2 regions of the Pseudomonas sp. LB3P81 genome follow, and region 2 is predicted to be linked to the other one. Evidence: riboswitches for the same ligand, from Rfam matches in the RefSeq annotation. Region 2 holds a riboswitch; the other holds the start of a gene.
What was found. A riboswitch is a leader RNA that binds a small molecule or an ion and turns the genes downstream of it on or off. The one in region 2 is predicted to bind cobalamin.
Positions count from the first base shown of each region.

Region 1 (10,887 bases), 970 kb from region 2:
CCCCGAACGCGGTGAGAAACCGGCGAACACCGGTTGCTGCGGGTCCATCGGGTTGTGTTGCGTGATCCATTGCCGGGTGGCGCCGACGTCGGCCGGTGTCGCCCAGACTTGCTCGAAAGTACGCAGATAACTGGCGCTGACGCTTGCATCGTCCAGCACATGCACCACGTTGGCCTGGCGATAAACGCCGTTGGGTGTGAAGTTGGTGCTGCCACACAGCACCGCTTCGGGCTGAAGTTGCCCGGCTGCATCGACCCGGCTCAGCACTATGAATTTGTTGTGGAAGATGTTGTGAGTGATTCGCCCGCGCTTGTTCGCCGCGGGGATTTTTTCCAGGCTGGCTTCGTTGATGGCGGTGTCGTCATCGTCGGGTTGCGCGTGGTACAGCACGCGAACCTTCACCCCTCGTTCGAACGCCGCGTTGACAGCATCGACGACCACCTCCAGCTCGTATTCGTAAATGGCAATGTCGAGGGCCCACTGACCATCCACCGCCCGCTCGATAAACCCCAGCAAGCGCCCGAGCAGACCGTTTTCCAGCCATTGCCGAGGGGCATCGGGCCAGGCCTCGATGGGCAGGTTTTTGTTGGCGCTGATCTGCGCGTCGAGGTCGGGAAACTTGCGCTGGAACGCCTGACTGGCGGCCACCGCGCGGTTGAAGATCACGCTTTGATGCTGCGGCAGGCCATTGTCGGACGTGACGGTCACTTCCAGGTATTCGCCCAGCTGCGGTGCGTCAGCGCTGCCGTACGCCAAGTGAATCCGGTAATGGATCGTCATCCCCGGATTGACCGCGTAATCGGCCCAGCGAAATTTCTGCAACGGCGCGAGATCGCTCGGGGTGGCGTGGAACTGCGGGAACGTATGAGCCTTGCCGGGGAACGTCAGGCTGTTGAACAGGAACAGCCAGGGCTTGCTGCCCTGCTGTTTTTCGATGGCAAAACCCAACAGACCTTTGCGCCGGGATTCGGCCAGGTCCATGGCCAGCAGCACGCCGTTGGTGCCGGCGTAGGCTTTGACGCGGAAATCGTCCTGACTGTTTGTGGCTAGAACACGCATGATTCACTCCTTTGAATGGCTGCTTTCAGAGCATAGAGCTGCGTTGCAGATTAGCCGGATTATCCGAAACCGAGGTGATCCCTTCGCGAGCAGGCTCGCTCCCACAAGGGATTTGTCAACGCCGGAGATTAACTGTGGGAGCGAGCCTGCTCGCGAAGAGGCCAGCACAGACAACACAAAACTCAGCCTGAAATCAGCTCGTCGATATGTCGATAATCTGCTTGTAGTTCCGCGGCCAACTGCCTCGCCCGACCCAACCGAATCGGCCCCCGCTCAATATCAATCAGCAACCCCGGACACGCCAGCGCCGGCAACCTCGACCAATCCTTCAATCGCCCATCAGTCACCAGCAACAACCGCTGCTGTTCCGCCGGAAAGCGTTTTTGTCGTGCCGCGAGCCATTGCCCCGCCTCGCCGAGCGCCGCCAGCAACGGCGTGCCACCGCCCGCACCGAGGCCATCGAGCCAGTGGCGTAAACCGGTGGAAGCTTTCAACCCCTGCACTTGCCACGCTGGTGCATGACCGCTGGCCGTCAACAACGCCAGGCGCGCGCGCTGGCGGTAAGCGTCGTCGAACAGTTGCGCCAACAAACCCTTGGCATCGCTCAATGCCTGGTGGCGGCGCGTCGAGGCCGAGGCGTCGACGATCACCAGCCACAGTTCGTGGGGCGAACGGGTGCGCACCTGAAACAGGAGATCCTGCCGTTGACGAGGACGGCCATTGAGCAAGGTGCCGGGCCAGTCGATCGAGCCGCTGCGGGCGGCCTGACGTTTACCCTGTTTGCCGTTGGCCAGCTGTCCGGCACGGGGTCTGGCATTCGCCCCCGCATCAGATCGAGGGCGAATGCCTAGGGCTTTTTTGGCCAGCTCGGCACTTCACGCCGGGCTCCGACCGGCAGCGCCTGGGCAGGCATCTCGCCCCACTGGCCCTGGCCTTCGCTCGGGTTGGAGTGGTGGGGTGCGGGTTGCTGGGCCTGGTGCGGCGCCGGCGGCGATTGTTCGCGACGACGGTGACGCAAGGCGAATTCAGCGACCGCGTCGATATCGGCCTCGGCAATGGCGCTCGCACCCCGCCACGCCGCATGGGCACGGGCGGCACGCAGCCAGACCAGGTCGGCGCGCAGGCCATCGACACCGGCGGCAAAGCAGCGCTCGGTAATCTGTGCCAACGCTTCATCGTCGAGGGGGATGCTCGCCAGTGTGCTGCGCGCGTACTCGCAACGTTCACGCAGGGACTGTTGATGACTTTCCCACTCGGCGCAGAACCGTTGCGGATCGCTGTCGAAATCCAGACGCCGGCGGATGATCTGACCACGTTGGGCCGGTGCGGTATGGCCACTGAGCGCCACGTTCAATCCAAAGCGGTCGAGCAATTGCGGTCGCAGCTCACCCTCTTCCGGGTTCATCGTGCCAATCAGCACGAACTTCGCTGAATGCCGGTGGGAAATGCCGTCGCGCTCGATCAGGTTGGTGCCGCTGGCGGCGACGTCGAGCAGCAGGTCGACCAGATGATCGGGCAGCAGATTGACTTCATCGACGTAAAGCACACCGCCGTCAGCCTTGGCCAATACGCCGGGAGAAAACTGCGCACGACCTTCGCTCAGGGCCGCGTCGAGGTCGAGGGTGCCGACCAGGCGCTCTTCCGTGGCACCAAGCGGCAACGTAACGAATTGACCGCTGGCGAGCAGGTCCGCGAGGCCTCGGGCCAGGGTGGATTTGGCCATGCCGCGCGGGCCTTCGATCAGCACGCCGCCGATTTTCGGGTCGATAGCGGTGAGGTACAGGGCGAGTTTCAAGTCGTCGGCGCCGACCACGGCGGAGAGCGGGAAATGGGGGGTGTCGGTCATCTTCAATACTCGTTCATGGTCGGCTATTACTCTGTGGCGAGGGAGCTTGCTCCCGCTGGGCTGCGTAGCGGCCCCAAAAAAAAATCTGACACACAGCATTTTCAGGTTTTACGACTGCTTCGCAGCCGAGCGGGAGCAAGCTCCCTCGCCACAGCTGCCCTGCGTTCAACAGTTAGCTGTCTTCTTCTATGTCCAGTAACAAATTCTCCAGCGCCTCGCGGTACTCACCCGGTTCCTTCCACATCCCGCGCTGCTGCGCTTCCAGCATCCGTTCGGTCATGTCGCGCAAGGCATGCGGATTATGTTCGCGAACAAACTCCCGCGTCGCCGGGTCCAGCAAATAAGCATCCGCCAGCAACGCGTACTGGTGATCGTCGATCAGTTGTGTCGTCGCGTCGAAGGCGAACAGGTTATCGACCGTCGCCGCCAGTTCAAACGCACCTTTGTAGCCGTGGCGCTTCACGCCGTCGATCCACTTCGGATTGGCCGCCCGCGAGCGGATCACCCGGTTCAATTCTTCCTTCAACGTGCGGATTTTTGGCAAGTCCGGCTGACTGTGATCGCCATGGTAACTGGCCGCCGCTTCGCCGCTCAGACTTTCCACGGCGGCGAGCATGCCGCCCTGGAACTGGTAGTAGTCGTTGGAATCGAGCAAGTCATGCTCGCGGTTGTCCTGGTTTTGCAGCACGGCCTGAACCTGGCTCAGGCGCTGGGCGAACTGTTCGCGGGCGGCGGTGCCTTCGTCCGTACCGCCGTAAGCGTAGCCGCCCCAGTTCAGGTACACCTCGGCGAGGTCGTCGCGGCTTTGCCACAGGCGCCCATCAATGGCGCCCTGCACACCCGCGCCATAAGCACCGGGTTTCGCGCCGAAGATTCGCCAACCGGCCTGCCGCCTGGCCGCCTCCTCATCGAGCCCCGATTGCAGCAGCGTTTCACGCTCGGCGCGGACCTTGGCGGCCAATGGATTGAGATCGTCCGGTTCATCCAGCGCGGCGACCGCTTGCACGGCGGCGTCGAACAGGCGGATCAGATTGGCAAACGCATCACGGAAGAACCCGGACACGCGCAAAGTCACGTCGACCCGCGGACGGTCCAGCACACTCAGCGGCAGGATTTCAAAATCATCGACGCGCTGACTGCCCGTCGCCCAGACCGGCCGCACGCCCATCAGCGCCATGGCTTGCGCGATGTCATCGCCGCCGGTGCGCATGGTCGCGGTGCCCCAGACCGACAGGCCGAGCTGGCGCAGGTGATCACCGTGATCCTGCAAGTGCCGCTCAAGAATCAGGTTCGCCGACTGGAAACCGATGCGCCACGCGGTGGTGGTCGGCAGGTTGCGCACGTCCACCGAGTAGAAATTGCGCCCAGTGGGCAGCACGTCCAGGCGTCCACGACTTGGCGCGCCGCTAGGGCCGGCCGGGACGAAACGACCGCTGAGGGCGTCGAGCAGACCGCGCATTTCGGCCGGGCCGCAGGCGTCCAGTCGTGGCGCGACCACTTGGCGCAGGTTGTCGAGGATGGCTTGCACATCAGACCAGCCTGCCTCGTGTGGGAGCGGGCTTTTGTGGTGAGGGGATTTATCCCCGTTGGGTCGCGAAGCGGCCCCGGAAAATGGGACTGCTGCGCAGTCCAACGGGGATAAATCCCCTCGCCACAAAGGTATGTTCCCACAGGGTTCGGGATTGGCATTTAATACTTGCGAGATCAGTTGCGCGGCGAACAGTTCAAGGCGTTCGCGTGTGTCACCGGCCGTGCGCCAGACTTCATCAGCGACGCGCTGCAATTCAGCCGGGCGCGGCCCGGTCCAAGGCTCGGCTAACGCACAATCCAGCGGATCGAAACCCAATCCGAACGCCTTCGCCAACGCCCGCAACAAACTCGATTGCGCCCCTCGCCCATCGCCACGCGGAATGCGCAACAAGGCCAGCAACGTATCGATGCGCAAACGTCCGGTCGGCGACTCGCCGAACACATGCAGGCCATCGCGAATCTGCGATTCCTTCAAATCGCATAAATAAGTATCCAGACGCGGTAACCAGATCGCCGCATCAGCATCGCTGTCGAGCTTCTCGTCCAGTTGCAGCTCGCGGTCGATGTGCGTGTCGCGCACCAGTTGCAGGATGTCGCGTTGCAACTCCCGGGCACGACGCGGATCAAGCAATTGCGCTTCGTAATATTCGTCGGCCAACAGCTCGAGATTACGCAGCGGGCCATACGTTTCGGCGCGAGTCAGCGGTGGCATCAGGTGATCGATGATCACCGCTTGCGTGCGACGCTTGGCCTGGGCGCCCTCGCCCGGATCGTTGACGATAAACGGATAGATGTTTGGCAGCGGCCCGAGCAACGCGTCCGGCCAGCAGCTTTCCGACAGCCCGACGCCTTTGCCCGGCAGCCATTCAAGGTTGCCGTGCTTGCCGACGTGGATCACGCCATGGGCGCCGTAGGTGTTACGCAACCAGAAGTAGAACGCCAGATAGCCGTGGGGCGGCACCAGATCGGGGTCGTGATACACCGCACTCGGATCAACCTGATAACCCCGCGCCGGTTGAATGCCGATGAAGGTCAGGCCGAAACGCAGCCCGGCAATCATCATCCGTCCGCCGCGGAACATCGGATCGCTTTCCGGCGTGCCCCAGCGTTCCAGCACGGCCTGGCGGTTGGCCTCGGGCAAGGCGTTGAACATCAGGTTGTAGTCGTCCAGTGCCAGGCTTTGATGACACGGACGCTGGTCGAGGGTATCGAGGTCGTTGCTGACACCGCCGAGCAATTGCTGGATCAACGCGGTGCCGCTGCCCGGCAGTTCGGCGGGCAGCGGATAACCTTCTGCGTGCAACGCTCGGAGGATATTCAACGCGGCGGCAGGTGTATCGAGACCGACGCCATTGCCAATGCGACCGTCGCGTGTCGGGTAATTGGCGAGGATCAGCGCAATGCGTTTTTCGCTGTTCGGCACCCGCGCCAGTTCGATCCAGCGCCGCGCCAGTTCGGCGACAAAATCCATGCGCTCCGGTTGTGGCCGATAGCAGACCACATCGGACTGACTGCGCTCGCTGCGCCACGCCAGGTCCTTGAAGCTGATCGGGCGGCTGATGATCCGCCCGTCCAGTTCGGGCAGCGCGATGTGCATCGCCAGATCCCGCGGGCCGAGGCCTTGCTCGCTGGCACGCCAGCCGGGTTCGTTGTCCTGGGCGCAGATCGCCTGAATGACCGGGATATTGCGGCGAAACGGTCGCAAATGCGGCGTTTCGGGGCTGGACTGGGCGAAACCGGTGGTGTTGAGAATCACCGAGGCGCAGGCTTCATCCAGCCAGTCCTCGACCACCGTCAGGCAGCCGGGCTCCTTCAAACTGGCCACGGCAATCGGCAACGGGTTCAACCCCGCCGCTTGCAAACGTTGGCAGAAAACATCAATGAACGCGGTGTTCGCCGCCTGCAAATGCGAGCGGTAAAACAGCACCGCCGCCACCGGTTGACCGGCCTGCCAGTCGGCTTGCCAATCACTCAATGTTGCGGGGCTTTTTTGCGGGTGGTAGATCGCGGTGCGCGGCAAGGTTTGCGGTTCGGCCCACGCATAATCGCGATTCAGCCAGCGATTGGCGAGGCAGCGAAACAGATCGAGAGCGTTGGCCATGCCGCCCTGACGCAAGTAATGCCAGAGCCGATCACGGTCTTCAGGTATCACCGTGCTCAGGTCGCTGAGCTCCGGGTCCGGGCGATCATCGCCGGGCACCAGAATCAGCTGCACGCCGCGCTGCGAAAGCTCGACCAGACGCTCGACGCCGTAACGCCAATACGCGATGCCGCCGTGCAGCGAGATCAAAATCACCTTGGCGTGGCGCAGCACTTCATCGACGTACAAGTCGACCGACGCGTGATTCTGCACCTGCATCGGGTTGGCCAGGCGCACGCTCGGGTAGTCGTCGGGCAATTGCTGCGCCGCTTCGGCGAGCAACGCCAGACTGGAATCGCCGCTGCACAGGATCACCAGCTCGGCGGGGGTTTGTCCAAGGTCGGCAATGTTGTCATCCGAGACGAAACCGCCGGGCTGGGTCCTGAGCAGGTGCATGGGTTAAACGCTGAGCGCGGCGCGCAATTGCGCTTCGAGTTGCGCGGCGTCCAGCTCCTGACCGATCAACACCAGACGCGTGGTGCGCGCTTCATCGGCGCCCCACTGACGGTCGAAATGCTTGTCGAATCGCGTGCCCACGCCCTGGATCAGCAGGCGCATCGGTTTGTTCGGGATGGCGGCGAAGCCTTTGACACGCAGGATGCCGTGCTTGACCACCAGCTGGGTCAGCGCGTCCAGCAGCAGGCTTTCGTCGGCTTGGGGCAGTTCGATGGAAATGGAGTCGAAGGCGTCGTGATCGTGGTCATCTTCACCTTCATGATGGTGATCGTGATGGCTGTGACGGCTGTCGATGTGCTCTTCGGAGCCGGCGCCGAGGCCGATCAGCACGTCCAGTGGCAGACGGCCGCTGCTGGCTTCGATGACTTTCACCGCTGGTGGCAGTTCTTCGGCGACTTCCAGGCGTACGCGGGCGAGGTCTTCCGGGCTGATCAGGTCGGCCTTGTTGAGGATCACCAGGTCGGCGCTGGCCAGTTGGTCGGCGAACAGCTCGTGCAGTGGCGATTCGTGGTCCAGGTTCGGGTCGAGTTTGCGTTGGGCGTCGACCTGATCCGGGAAGGCAGCGAAAGTGCCGGCGGCGACGGCCGGGCTGTCGACCACGGTGATGACCGCATCAACCGTGCAGGCGCTGCGGATTTCCGGCCACTGGAAGGCTTGAACCAAAGGCTTTGGCAGGGCCAGACCCGAAGTTTCGATGAGGATGTGATCGAGGTCGCCGCGACGGGCGACCAGTTCGCGCATCACCGGGAAGAATTCTTCCTGAACGGTGCAGCACAGGCAGCCGTTGGCCAGTTCGTAGACCCGACCGTTGGCTTCTTCTTCGGTGCAACCGATGGAGCACTGCTTGAGGATTTCGCCGTCGATGCCCAGCTCACCGAACTCGTTGACGATCACCGCGATGCGGCGGCCCTGAGCGTTGTCGAGCATGTGCCGCAGCAAGGTGGTTTTGCCCGAGCCGAGGAAACCGGTAACGATGGTGACGGGGAGTTTGGCCAGTGTTTTCATCGGATGCCCTTTGGCAAGGTGGCGGGCATACGGGACGACGACCGCTGCTGCACAGGCAGGCGCGCGGAAGATTTCGCCACCGGATCACCCCGCCCGGTTGTAGTGAGAATTCGTGTCGAGGCAGGTCTCCTGGCTGACGGTGTGCCTGTCGCTAGACTGGCGTTTGCTGCGCCTTCCCGCGGGCTCCAGGGCTGGAGCGTGCAGTGGCGTGGCAGCGAACATCACCGTTCACAGTTGCGGGGGCAGCCGCGGCATCGACCGCGTTCCCTTCTTAGCTTCGGCAAATGCCGAAGAACCTCGAAAGCGCAAGGCTACGCATGGTGTCGAAGCGGGTCAATGTCCGTAGAATCATCATTCAGTTCCAATTGAGAACCCCTGCCAATTGACGCCCAACCCCCGCCCATGCTCTCCTACATACCTTGTTACGGGTGCCCCTCACAGGGTGAAACGGGAAACCGGTGAATCATGTGCTTTACTCAAAGCCATGTCAGTCCGGTGCTGCCCCCGCAACGGTAAGCGAGCGAAGCGTCAGATCCACTGTGCCAGCAGTTCGGCATGGGAAGGTGACGCTTGCAGGTTTCGGCTGACGCCCAAGCCCCTCGCGAGCCCGGAGACCGGCCCGCAACACAAAGTGACGATTACGTTCACTGAATAACAAACCCGCGGTGGGCGGGCGCTGTTTGAATCTCTGCGAGCCCGATTCGCGGGGATCTTCCATGCGCTCTATTCACCCGCTGACAGACCAGAGGGAAGCGCCATGTCGATCATCAGCAGCACCGGCCACACATCCGCCAGCACCACCACTACAACCTTGGCTCAACGCCTGACCGCCGCCGTCTGTGCGTCGATCCTGGGCGCGTGCCTGGTGTATTTCGCCGGTTTCTCGCACATCGAAGCGGTGCACAACGCCGCGCACGATACCCGTCACAGCTCCGCCTTCCCGTGCCATTGAGACCTGCCGACATGATCAAGCGTATTGCGCAAACCGCAGGTTTCACCGGGCTGCTGGCCGCCCTGTTGCTGACCCTGCTGCAAAGCTTCTGGGTCGCTCCGCTGATTCTGCAGGCGGAAACCTACGAAAAATCAGAACCTGCTGCTGTTGAGGTTCACCAACATGCCGCCGGTGCCGCCGCTCATACCCACGACGCCAAAGCCTGGGAACCGGAAGACGGCTGGCAGCGCGTGCTGTCCACCACGGGCGGCAACCTGGTGGTTGCAGTGGGTTTCGCGCTGATGCTCGCCGGCCTCTACACCTTGCGTGCGCCGACCAAAACCTCTCAGGGTCTGCTTTGGGGCCTGGCCGGTTACGCGACGTTCGTGCTGGCACCGACCCTCGGCCTGCCGCCTGAATTGCCCGGCACTGCCGCGGCGGATCTGGCCCAACGGCAAATCTGGTGGATCGGCACTGCAGCGTCTACCGCTGTTGGCATCGCGCTGATCGTGTTCAGTCGTCACTGGCTGATGAAGATTCTTGGCGTGGCGATTCTCGCCGTTCCTCACGTCATCGGCGCGCCGCAACCGGAAGTGCACTCGATGCTCGCGCCGCAAGCCCTGGAAGCGCAGTTCAAAATCGCTTCGCAGCTGACCAACGTGGCGTTCTGGCTGGCCCTGGGCCTGGTCAGCGCCTGGTTGTTTCGCCGCAAAAGCGATGGCCAATACCACGCATGACGGATACTGACGCAGCGCCGACTCTAGTGGTCGGCCTGGGCTGCCAGCGCGGCTGCCCTGTCAGCACGTTGCGGGCGTTACTCGATCAGGCGTTACAGGCGCATCAAATCGAACTTCACCAGATCAAGGCCCTGGCCAGCATCGACCTGAAGCGCGACGAACCCGGCCTGATCGAGCTCGCCGCACAACTTGCGCTGCCCTTGATGTACTTCAGCAGTGAACAACTGGCCGGTTATCAATCAAGACTCAGCCACCGCTCGGACATCGCTTTTGAACGCACCGGCTGCTATGGCGTAGCGGAAAGTGCCGCCCTCGCCCTCGCTGAACAACTGGCTCAGGCACCGGCAAAACTGCTGATCTTGCGACAAAAATACGCCCAGGCCACCCTGGCATTGGCCGGCACTGCGTAAAATCCTCGATAATCCCCGCCTTCGATCATGAGCAATCTTCATCTGAAGCTTTGCCCAGACCCTTTTTCTGACAGGAAACGACGATGACCGTCTACTTCATTGGCGCAGGTCCCGGCGACCCGGAACTGATCACCGTTAAAGGCCAGCGCCTGATCCGCAGCTGCCCAGTGATCATCTACGCCGGCTCCCTGGTGCCCGCCGCCGTACTTGAAGGACATTGCGCCGTACAGGTGGTCAACAGCGCCGAACTGCACCTGAAACAGATCATCGAACTGATCAAGACCGCCCACGCCAATGGCCATGATGTGGCGCGGGTGCATTCCGGCGACCCAAGCCTTTATGGTGCGATTGGCGAGCAGATTCGCTACCTGCGTGAACTCGACATTCCGTTTGAAATCATTCCCGGTGTCACCGCCACGGCGGCCTGTGCGGCGCTTTTGGGCGCGGAGCTGACGTTGCCGGACGTGTCACAGAGCGTGATTCTGACTCGCTACGCCGACAAGACTGCGATGCCCGCCGGTGAAGAACTGGGGAGTCTGGCGCAGCATGGGGCGACCATGGCGATTCACCTTGGGGTCAATCATCTGGAGAAAATCCTGGTTGAATTGCTGCCGCATTACGGCGCGGACTGTCCGATTGCGGTGATCCACCGGGCGACATGGCCGGATCAGGACTGGGTGGTGGGGACGCTGGCGGATATTGCCGGGAAGGTTGAGGCGAAAGGGTTTCGTCGAACGGCGTTGATTCTGGTGGGGCGGGTGCTAGGAAGCGAT
Region 1 covers NZ_JBUBVG010000001.1:655,398-666,284, forward strand. The annotation lists gene ACYZTL_RS02980 (phospholipase D-like domain-containing protein) at 1-1,059, opposite strand, end outside; gene ACYZTL_RS02985 (vWA domain-containing protein) at 1,242-1,787, opposite strand; gene ACYZTL_RS02990 (ATP-binding protein) at 1,907-2,905, opposite strand; gene cobN (cobaltochelatase subunit CobN) at 3,078-6,971, opposite strand; gene cobW (cobalamin biosynthesis protein CobW) at 6,975-8,036, opposite strand; cobalamin riboswitch at 8,139-8,351, opposite strand; cobalamin riboswitch at 8,446-8,673, shown strand; gene ACYZTL_RS03005 (CbtB domain-containing protein) at 8,794-8,988, shown strand; gene ACYZTL_RS03010 (CbtA family protein) at 9,000-9,704, shown strand; gene ACYZTL_RS03015 (cobalamin biosynthesis protein) at 9,701-10,114, shown strand; gene cobM (precorrin-4 C(11)-methyltransferase) at 10,198-10,887, shown strand, end outside.
Region 1: another riboswitch for cobalamin. It lies ahead of cobW (cobalamin biosynthesis protein CobW); the one in region 2 lies ahead of cobO (cob(I)yrinic acid a,c-diamide adenosyltransferase).

Region 2 (10,887 bases):
CCAGCAAGGCTTCGCGCTCGGCAGTCAGTCGCTCGGTGTCGTCGAGCATCAGCAGATTGGTCATCCACAGGGTCAGGCAATCCACCAGCAGGCAACGATCGGCGCGGGCGGTTTCGCGCAGGACACGGGCGAGTTCAACGGGTTCTTCGATCAGCGCCCATTCGGCCGGACGACGGGCGCGGTGATGGGCGACCCGTTCGTTCATTTCACCGTCCAGCGGTTGGCTGGTGGCGATGTAGGTCACTTGGAGCTGACTGTCAGACGCGAGTTTCTCGGCCAGGCGACTTTTGCCGGAGCGGGCGCCGCCGAGGATCAGTTGCAGCATGGTTCATTCCTTAAAATCTTCGATGACTGTACCGGCCCCTTCGCGGGCAAGCCCGCTCCCACAGGTTCCGTGGGTGGATCAAAAATAGGTGAACAACTTCATTCCTTGTGGGAGCGGGCTTGCCCGCGAAGGGGCCGACACAACCACCTTAAATCCCGCAGAGCTCACGCAACAGCCGGGTATCCAGATGCTTCTCCACCAAATCCGCCAGCCGCTCGATATCGCGCTCACGCAACCCGTGGTAATCCACTTCCTGCACATCCTGCAAACCCGCCCAGCGCAACAGCGCACTGCATGCCGCCGGCGATTCGAACAGGCCATGCAGATAGGTGCCGAAAATCTGCCCATCGACACTTTGCGCACCATCGCAGCGGCCATCTTCCAACTGCACGGCGGCGTTTTCCAACGCGGGTCCGGTGGTCACGCCGGCGTGAATTTCATAACCGCTGACTTCAGCATTCTCCAGAGCCAAGCGCCCGCGCACATTGCGCAGTTGCTTCTCTTCTTCAAGCTGCGTTTCAAACGCCAACAAACCCAGACCGGCGCTGGAACCCGGTGCGCCTTCGAGGCCCAACGGGTCGTGGACCTGCTCGCCGAGCATCTGCAGACCACCGCAAATCCCCAACACTTTTCCACCGTAGCGCAGATGCCGGGCGATGGCGGTGTCCCAGCCATTGGCGCGCAAAAACGCGAGGTCGCTGCGCACGCTTTTCGAGCCGGGAAGAATGATCAGGTCGGCGGGCGGAATCGCCTGGCCGGGGCCGATGAATTGCAGGTCCACTTGCGGGTGCAGGCGCAGCGGATCGAAATCGGTGTGGTTGCTGATGCGCGGCAAGACCGGCACCACCACTTTGAGCACTTGATCGGCCTTGTCGGTCTGGCGCTGATCGATGCCGTCCTCGGCTTCCAGGTGCAGGTCCATCACGTACGGCAGAACGCCGATCACCGGTTTGCCGGTGCGCGCTTCCAGCCAGTCGAGACCCGGTTGCAGCAAGGCAATGTCGCCGCGAAAACGGTTGATGATGAAACCTTTGACCCGCGCTTGCTCGCTCGGCGACAACAGTTCCAGGGTGCCCACCAGATGCGCGAACACGCCGCCGCGATTGATGTCGGCGATCAGCACCACCGGGCAATCCACAGCTTCGGCGAAACCCATGTTGGCGATGTCGCCGGCGCGCAGATTGATCTCCGCCGGCGAGCCTGCACCCTCGACCATGACCAGCGGATACGCGGCGCTCAGCCGCGCATGGGAGGCCAGCACCGCTTGCATGGCGATGGTTTTATAGTCGTGATACGCGACCGCGTTCATCGTCGTGACGGCGCGGCCATGAATGATCACCTGAGCGCCAGTGTCGCTGTTGGGCTTGAGCAGCACCGGATTCATGTCGGTGTGCGGTTCGAGATGGGCGGCCTGAGCCTGCACCGCTTGCGCACGGCCGATCTCGCCACCGTCCGCGGTCACGGCACTATTGAGCGCCATGTTCTGAGGCTTGAACGGCACGACGCGTACGCCCTGACGCGTGCCCCAGCGACACAGCGCCGTTACCAGTGTGCTTTTGCCGGCGTCGGAGGTGGTGCCTTGCACCATCAACGTAGTCATCGAATTTCCTTGGCGTAGGCGTCGAACGCAAGATCGAGTCGGGTCCAGTCGGCCTCTTCGCCAGGCAGGCCGAAACGCAGGCTGCTGTTGTGGGTGAACAACCGCAGCAGAATGCCGTTCCGGGCCATGAACTCATGCAGTTCTTCGGCGCGTTCGGTGGTCAGCCACTGAAACAGGGCACAACTGCCCTGAGGTTTAAAACCATGTTTTTCCAGCAGCATCACCAGACGTTCGCTGGCTTGTTCGGTACGTACACGTTGCCTGGCGTGGCCTTCGGTATCCTGCAAACAGACTTGGCCCAGCACGCGAGTCGGTCCGCTGACGGCCCAGGGTCCGACTTGTTCGGCGAGCAGTTTGAGTAACTTGCGCTCCGCCAGCACAAACCCCAACCGCACACCGGCCAGACCAAAAAACTTGCCGAAAGAGCGCAGCACGATCAAGCCGACCTGATGGGCATACGGCGCCAGGCTCAGCTGTGGTGTGTTGTCCATGAACGCTTCGTCCACCACCAGCCAGCCACCGCGCTGGGCCAGTCTGGAATACCAGTCGAGCAGACGGCTCGGGGTCAGGCTCAGGCCGGTGGGATTGTTCGGGTTGACCACCACCAGCACGTCGAGGCTGTCGAGGAAGAAGTCGACCTCCTGCTCCAGCACTTCACGCACGATGTAACCGCTGCGGCGCCAGGCTTCGGCGTGCTCGGCGTAACACGGCGACAGCACGCCGACCTTGCCGACCCGGCGCAAGCGCGGCAGCAATTGGATCGCCATTTGCGAACCGGCCACCGGCAACACCTGCGCGGCGCCGTAGTATTCGCAGGCCGCCTGCTCCAGTCCGTCATCGGTTTCCGGCAAGCGCGCCCAGGCGCGCAACGGAATGTCCGGGACCGGAAACGGCCAGGGCGCGAGGCCGCTGGACAGGTCGAGCCAATCGGCTTCGGCGATACCGTATTCGAGCGCCGCCTTGCGCAACCGTCCACCGTGCTCAAGCATAGAATTCAGCCCCCACGCAGAGAATCAGCAGCCATAACCATACCCCGCGCCGGACCAATTGCCAGCCGCGGTCGATGGAGTCGGCGTCCGCCGGCGCGCCTTCGCCCAAGGGCGGACGCTGATGCAATTCACCGTGGTAAATCGCCGCCCCGCCCAACTCGACGCCCAGCGCACCGGCACCTGCGGCCATCACCGGACCGGCGTTCGGGCTGTCCCAGGTCGGGCCTTGTGAACGCCAGCATTTCAGCGCGAGACGGGTTTTCCCCAGCAGCGCGTAGGTCAATGCCACCAGTCGTGCAGGAATGTAGTTGAGCACGTCGTCGATCTTCGCCGCGGCCCAGCCGAAACGTTCGAAGCGCTCGTTGCGATAACCCCACATCGCATCCAGCGTATTGCTCAATCGGTAGAGCACCACGCCGGGCGCACCCGCGATCGCAAACCAGAACAGTGCGGCAAACACCGCGTCGCTGCCGTTCTCCAGGACGGATTCGGTGGCGGCGCGGGCGACTTCGGTTTGATCCAGTTCACTGGTCTGGCGGCTGACCAGGTAACCGACACGCTTGCGCGCTTCCTCCAGATCATCACTGCGCAGCGCCTTGGCAACCGGCTCGACGTGTTCACCGAGGCTACGCATACCGAGGGCGCAATAGAGCGCGAGAATCTCGACGATCCAGCCAACATAGGGTGCCCAGGAAAAAGCCGTGGCGAGCAAGGTCAGCGGTACGACCGCGATCACCCAAGCGGTAACGCCGTGACTGCGCCAGCCGCGTCCACCGCCGTTGAAACGTTGTTCGATGCGGTCGGCAAAACGGCCGAACGCCACCAGCGGATGCCAGCGTTTGGGTTCACCCAGCAGCGCATCCAGCGCAACCGCGGCGACACTCAACAACGCCACACTCATTGACTCACTCCCCAATAGTTTTCATACAGCAATTCGCTTAGCGGTCGCGCCTGCGCCCAGCCTTCGAGTACCAGCATCGGCGCCGGATAGAATTCCTTGACCGGCCCGAGACAAAGAATCGCCAAAGGCTTGGCCCCGGCGGGCAAACCCAGCAAGTCGGCCAGGACTTGCGGCTCGAATAAAGAGACCCACCCCATGCCCAGTCCTTCGGCACGGGAAGCCAGCCACAGGTTCTGGATCGCGCAGGACAACGAGGCCATGTCCATTTCCGGCAAGGTGCGGCGGCCGAAGATGTGGCGTTCGCGATCGTCCATCAACGCGGCGACCAACACCTCGGCACAGTCGTTGATGCCTTCGACTTTCAGTTTCATGAATTCGTCGGTGCGTTCGCCGAGGGCTTCGGCGGTGCGGATGCGCTCTTCTTCCACCAACAACTGGATCTTGCCGCGCAGGGCGCGATCGCTGATGCGGATGAATCGCCAGGGCTGCATCAGGCCGACGCTCGGCGCCTGGTGCGCGGCTTCAAGCAGGCGCCGGAGCAACTCGGGGTCGACGGTGCCGCCGCTGAAGTGGCGCATGTCGCGGCGTTCGGCGATGGCTCGGTAGACCGCTTCGCGTTCGGCCTGGCTGAATGCGTTGTCAGTCATGGCCTCTTCGCGAGCAAGCCCGCTCCCACAGTGGACTGCGTTTCTTCAGGCAACGCACTGACTAATGTGGGAGCGGCGGTGCGACGATTCGACTTGCTCGCGAAGGCGGCCTCAAGGTCCGGCACAAACAATGCGGCTACAGCAGCCGGATTGGACGGAAAATAGAAATGCACATAAGAAGCCGTCATCCGCCCCTCACGATAAACCGCCTCCGCCCCACGCCCGCCGTTAGGGCTGAGGCCACGGGCAATCGGCTCAAGTTCGGTACTGGTCAACGAATGGTGATAGGTGTGCCCACGGAGCGAACCCTCCGGCAATTCGACCGCCTGCAACGCCAGCGCCGCCAGCCGTTTCTGCATCACCGCATCCCCGGCCAGCAAGCCGACCAGCTCTGCGCGAGTGCCTTCGACATCGGTCAGCGAGTCGAGCAAATACAGCATGCCGCCACACTCGGCCAACAACGGTTTGCCCGCCGCGTGGTGAGCGCGGATGGCGTTGAGCATCGGGGTGTTCTGTGCCAGCGCCACATGGTGCAATTCCGGGTAGCCGCCCGGCAGATAGAGGCTGTCGGCCTCCGGCAACTGCGCGTCGCGGATCGGCGAGAAAAACAGCAGTTCGGCGCCCATGGCCCGCAGCAAATCCAGGCTCGCGCCGTAGGTGAATGCGAATGCTTCATCACGGGCCACGGCAATCCGCACACCGGCCAGCAACGGCTCGGCAGCGATGACATCAGGTGCAGCGAATTCCACGGCGGGTGGCAATGCGACTTCGCAACTGCTGGCCAAGGCATCCGCCGCCGCATCGAGGCGCAGATCAAGATCGTTCAGCTCGCTGGCCTGAACCAGACCGAGGTGCCGACTTGGCAATTCAATCCCGGTTTCCCGGGACAACGCGCCATACCAGCGCAGGCCTTCAGTGAGGCTGCCTTCAAGCAATTGCGCATGACGCAAGGTGCCGACGCGGTTGGCCAGCACCCCGGCAAACGGCAAGTCCGGCTGATACTTCGCCAACCCCAATGCCAGCGCACCGAACGTCTGCGCCATCGCCGTGCCGTCGATCACGGCGAGCACCGGCACACCAAAGTGTCGCGCCAGATCGGCGCTGGACGGCGTGCCGTCGAACAGCCCCATGACGCCTTCGATCAGGATCAGATCAGCTTCGCCGGCGGCTTCCCACAACAGCCGGCGACTTTCCTGCTCGCCGACCATCCACATGTCCAGCTGATACACCGGCGCACCGCTGGCGCGCTCGAGAATCATCGGGTCGAGAAAGTCCGGTCCGCATTTGAACACGCGAACCTTGCGCCCCTGATTGCGATGCAAACGGGCCAGCGCGGCGGTGACGGTGGTCTTGCCCTGACCGGAGGCCGGCGCGGCAATCAAGACCGCCGGGCAGTGACGGATGCTTTTCATAAAATAGTATTCACAGCTCGACGCCTTTTTGCGCTTTGATCCCGGCCTGGAAGGCGTGCTTGATGACGCCCATTTCAGTGACGGTGTCAGCCAGCTCGATCATCTCCGGCTTCGCGCCGCGACCGGTGACCACCACGTGCTGCATCGGCGGACGCGCCTGCAAGTCGCCGAGCACCTGATCGAGGTCGAGGTAACCGTGCTTGAGGGCGATGTTCAACTCATCGAGCACCACCAGACCGATCGACGGATCACGCAGCAGTTCACGGGAAACGGCCCACGCAGCTTCGGCGGCGGCGATGTCTCGTTGGCGGTCCTGGGTTTCCCAGGTAAAGCCCTCGCCCATCACATGAAAACGCACCTGCTCGGGGAAGCGGCGGAAGAACAGTTCTTCACCCGTGCTGTTGCGGCCCTTGATGAACTGCACCACGCCGCACTGCATGCCGTGACCCATGGAGCGGGCAAGCATGCCGAACGCCGAGCTGCTTTTGCCTTTGCCATTGCCGGTCAGCACCAGCAGCAGACCGCATTCATTTGGCGAGTTGGCGATGCGTTCGTCGATCACGGCTTTTTTTCGCAGCATGCGCGCCAGATGGCGTTCGTCACGATCGGGAGTATCAGTCATGGGGAGCTCTCCGTTGAGGCTGGATAACGGCGGGCAGGCACAAGAATAGACGGCAAGAAGCCTGGCATCGCCCACCGTGATGCCGCTGGATGGATCAGGCCGGTCTCCGGGCTCATGAGCGGCGTCACGCCTGACTGCGCGCCTTCCCATGTCGATATCGACACAGTGGCTCAAGGCGCAGTCTTCACACATTTACCGTTGCGGGGGCAGCGCCGGGATCGTGATTGTTCATGAATTGCACGAACGCACTCACCGGCTTCCCTGTTTCACTCTGTCGACCAAGGCCACAGAGCACCTGAAACAAGCCGCGAAGGTTAGAGGGTTGGGGGTGGAGCGTCAATTAAAGCCGGGACGCCGACGGGCGAATAATTGCCGTCTATCAATTAAACGACGTCAATCTTGTGCCACGCTTTCAGCAGTGATATCAAAGAGCCACAAACCCACATCACAATAACAAGGGTAAGCCACATGCAAGGCATGATTATCAGCAATCCGAAGCTGGAATTCCTGCGTCCGGTACTCGAACGCTGGTTTGACTGTATCGACCGCTACAACGCGGTGCGCGGCGATAACGACATGCCTTACTGGTACGACGAAAAAGCCAACCTCGGCTTGCTCTCGGCCGCCGCGTGGATGGCGGAAATGGTCACGCTGCAACACACACCGACCCGTAAACAGAACGAAGAAGGCGAACGCAACGCCCGCGCCGACCTGTTCATCGCCACCCGCGAAGAGCGCGCCTACCTTCAAGCCACGCAGCGCTGGCCACGGGTCAACAGCCTGAACCTGACACAAGCGCTGGCCGACATCACCAGCGACGCCAGGCGCATCAGTTACGTCAGCGACCTGAAACTCGGCTGCCTGTTCGTTGCACCGCAAAAAGCCCAGCACGGCGCTACCCCGGAAGAACTCCAGGACATGGTCGACGACCTGCAAAAGGAACACACCTGCGCCGCCGCCTGGTATTTCCCCTACGCCTACCGCAAGTTGCGCAACGAAGTCGGCCACTATCACCCCGGCATTGCCGTGCTGTTCAAGGAAGCTCGCGGCTGACCGGTTGAACCATCGCGGGTTTGCGCGTCTCTATTGATCAGGTCACTGCATTTATAGGGAAGATCAGCATGCACAAGCGCCAGCTCGTTCTCGTCATCGCCCTCGCCGGAGGGCTCGCCGCCTGCGGTGAAACCTCTACCCTGCAAGTCTCCGACGGCACCGGCCCGTCGCCCAAATTGCCAGAACCGAACAAAACCCTGATCCCGACGGTGAACATCGCCCCGGCGATCGGCTGGCCGGACGGTGCGAAACCCACCGCCGCAGCGGGCACTCAGGTGGCCGCGTTCGCCGAAGGCCTCGATCACCCGCGCTGGCTGTATGTGCTGCCGAACGGTGACGTGCTCGTCGCCGAAACCAACGCACCGCCCAAACCCGACGATGGCAAAGGCGTTAGAGGCTGGGTGATGAAGAAAGCCATGGGCCGCGCGGGTGCCGGCGTACCCAGCCCGAACCGCATTACGCTGTTGAGGGACAAGGACCACGACGGCATCGCCGAAACCCGCACGGTGTTTCTGGAAAACCTCAATTCGCCCTTCGGCATGACCCTGGTCGGCAATGACCTGTATGTCGCCGACACCGACCGCTTGCTGCGTTTTCACTATGAGAATGGCGACACGGTAATCAAGTCACAGCCGATCAAAGTGGTTGATCTGCCGGGCGGCACACTGAATCACCACTGGACCAAAAATGTCATCGCCAGCAAGGACGGCAGCAAGCTGTACGTCACGGTGGGCTCCAACAGCAACGTCGCCGAAAACGGCATGGATCAGGAAGAAGGTCGCGCGGCGATCTGGGAAGTGGATCGCGCCACCGGCAATCACCGGATCTTCGCCTCCGGCCTGCGCAACCCCAATGGCATGGCGTGGGAACCGCAGAGCGGCGCTTTGTGGACGGCCGTCAACGAGCGGGATGAAATCGGCAGCGACCTGGTGCCGGACTACATCACTTCCGTGAAGGACGGCGGGTTCTACGGCTGGCCGTTCAGTTATTACGGCCAGCACGTCGACATTCGCGTCGAGCCGCAAAACCCGGACCTGGTCGCCAAGGCTATCGCGCCAGACTACGCCGTCGGCCCGCATACCGCGTCACTGGGCCTGACGTTTGCTGAAGGCAACACGCTGTCGGCGCAATTCAAGGAAGGCGCCTTCATCGGCCAGCATGGTTCGTGGAACCGCAAGCCGCACAGTGGTTACAAAGTGATTTTCGTGCCATTCAGTGCCGGCAAACCGACTGGGCAACCGGTTGATGTGCTCACGGGTTTCCTCAATGAAGAGAAGAAAGCAATGGGCCGGCCGGTGGGTGTGGTGATTGATCAGCAGGGTGATTTGCTGGTGGCGGATGATGTGGGGAATAAGGTGTGGCGGGTTTCTGCAATTAAGTAAACGTTAAAAGATCGCAGCCTTCGGCAGCTCCTACAGGGTGTATGCCATCCAATGTAGGAGCTGCCGAAGGCTGCGATCTTTTCAGCGCACACCTACTTCTTGCGGCAGAGCGTCAATCCATCGCCTAACGGCAACAGCGACAAATCCACACGCGAGTCATCTCTCAACGCGAGATTAAGCGCCTGGATAGCTCGGGTATCTTCACTCTCGGGATTCTGCTCAAGCACCCGCCCGCTCCACAGCGTGTTATCGAACACCGCCAGACCACCAACGCGCAGCAGACGCAGCGCGTGCTCCAGGTAGGCTGGATAGTTAGCCTTGTCGGCATCAATGAAAATCAAATCGAATTGTTCGGGTTGATCCAACTGAGCCAGGGTTTCCAGCGCAGGCGCCAGGCGCAGGTCAATTCGTTCAGCGAGCCCCGCTTCCTGCCAGTAACGGCGCGCCGTAGCGTTGTAGTCGCCGGGAATATCACAGCAGATCAACGAACCGTCATCCGGCAATGCCGCCGCCATGCACAACGCGCTGTAACCGGTGAACGTGCCGACTTCCAGCAATCGCCTGGCGCCGGTGAGCTTCACCAGCAAGGCGAGGAATTGCCCCTGTTCCGGCGCCACCTGCCAGCGCGCCATCGGCAGCGCCTGGGTTTCAGCGCGCAAACGCTTGAGCAGCGGCGTTTCCCTAAGGGAAACGTCGAGCAGGTATTGATACAGGGAATCGTCGAGATTGAGTGTGCGGGCGGTCATGACAACAACCTCTTGGAACTAAGGATTGCGCGCCAGATGCTCGGGTTGCAGAACACGCTTGGCGCTCAGGTAGGCTTTCTGCCAATACGCTTTGGACAAGCTGTCTAGCTTCACCGTGCCGCCCGTGGCCGGCGCATGGACGAAGCGACCTTCGCCGACGTAGATCCCGGCGTGACTGACTTGAGAGCCGCCTTTGGTGGCGAAGAAAATCAGGTCACCGGTTTGCAGGCCTTCCTTGCCAACATTGGCCGCTTGCATGCTGATCATCTCGCGGGTGGTGCGCGGCAGGGAAATGCCGGCGACGTCACGGTAGACATAACCGATCAGGCCGCTGCAATCGAACCCGGAATCCGGCGTGTTGCCGCCCCAGCGATAAGGCGTGCCGACCAGACCCAACGCACGAAACAGCACATCCTCTGCCTCAGGCGAAAAAGCTTGGGGAGAACCGAAAACAATCGGCGCGCGAACCACCGGTGCAGGCGGCGGTGTGCGGCTGGCACAGGCGCTGAGCAGCGCTGCGAAGAACATGAGTGCGAGGCGGGCCGACATCGTCATCTGCAGAACATCCTGATCTGGCTGCGGCTTTTTTCTGCCGACAGGGCAGAAAAGAAAACCGCCTGCGCAGGACGCAGGCGGTTTGCCATCAATAATAGATCAGGATTCTAGCGGCTATGCGGCAAACTTCAAGTAAGACTTTAAGTTCGCCTTACAAACTGTCCGCCTACTTTGTTGCAGAGAGGCTTTTTGTCACCACTGAGGTGGCGACAGGCTGAAGCATTACTTGCGTGCCGTGACCACGGTCGGGGCCATCGCGAGTGCGCGCTTGGCTTCGATGAAGGTCTTGTTCCAGTAGCTGTCGCCCAGGCTATCGACCCGGACACCACCGCTTTTGCGGCTGCTGGAGTGGATGAACTGGTTGTCACCGAGGTAGATCCCCGCGTGACTGACACGACCGCGACGGCCATTGGTGGCGAAGAACAGCAGATCGCCTGGCTTGAGGGCGCTGCGAGAAACCAGCGGTGCGTCCACGTTAATCATTTCGCGAGTGGAACGCGGCAGGTTCATGCCGGCCTCTTCACGGAACAGATAACCGATGAAGCCGCTGCAATCGAAGCCAGCCTCGGAGGTGCCGCCGAAACGGTAACGGGTACCGATCAGGGACATGCCACGTTCGAGAATGCTGTCGGCCAGAACCGGAAGCTGGTAGGAC
Region 2 covers NZ_JBUBVG010000001.1:1,622,520-1,633,406, forward strand. The annotation lists gene cobU (bifunctional adenosylcobinamide kinase/adenosylcobinamide-phosphate guanylyltransferase) at 1-325, opposite strand, end outside; gene ACYZTL_RS07460 (cobyric acid synthase) at 474-1,925, opposite strand; gene cobD (threonine-phosphate decarboxylase CobD) at 1,922-2,914, opposite strand; gene cbiB (adenosylcobinamide-phosphate synthase CbiB) at 2,907-3,815, opposite strand; gene bluB (5,6-dimethylbenzimidazole synthase) at 3,812-4,462, opposite strand; gene ACYZTL_RS07480 (cobyrinate a,c-diamide synthase) at 4,459-5,874, opposite strand; gene cobO (cob(I)yrinic acid a,c-diamide adenosyltransferase) at 5,885-6,496, opposite strand; cobalamin riboswitch at 6,577-6,810, opposite strand; gene ACYZTL_RS07490 (hypothetical protein) at 6,965-7,549, shown strand; gene ACYZTL_RS07495 (PQQ-dependent sugar dehydrogenase) at 7,618-8,931, shown strand; gene ACYZTL_RS07500 (O-methyltransferase) at 9,024-9,677, opposite strand; gene ACYZTL_RS07505 (C40 family peptidase) at 9,696-10,232, opposite strand; gene ACYZTL_RS07510 (C40 family peptidase) at 10,455-10,887, opposite strand, start outside.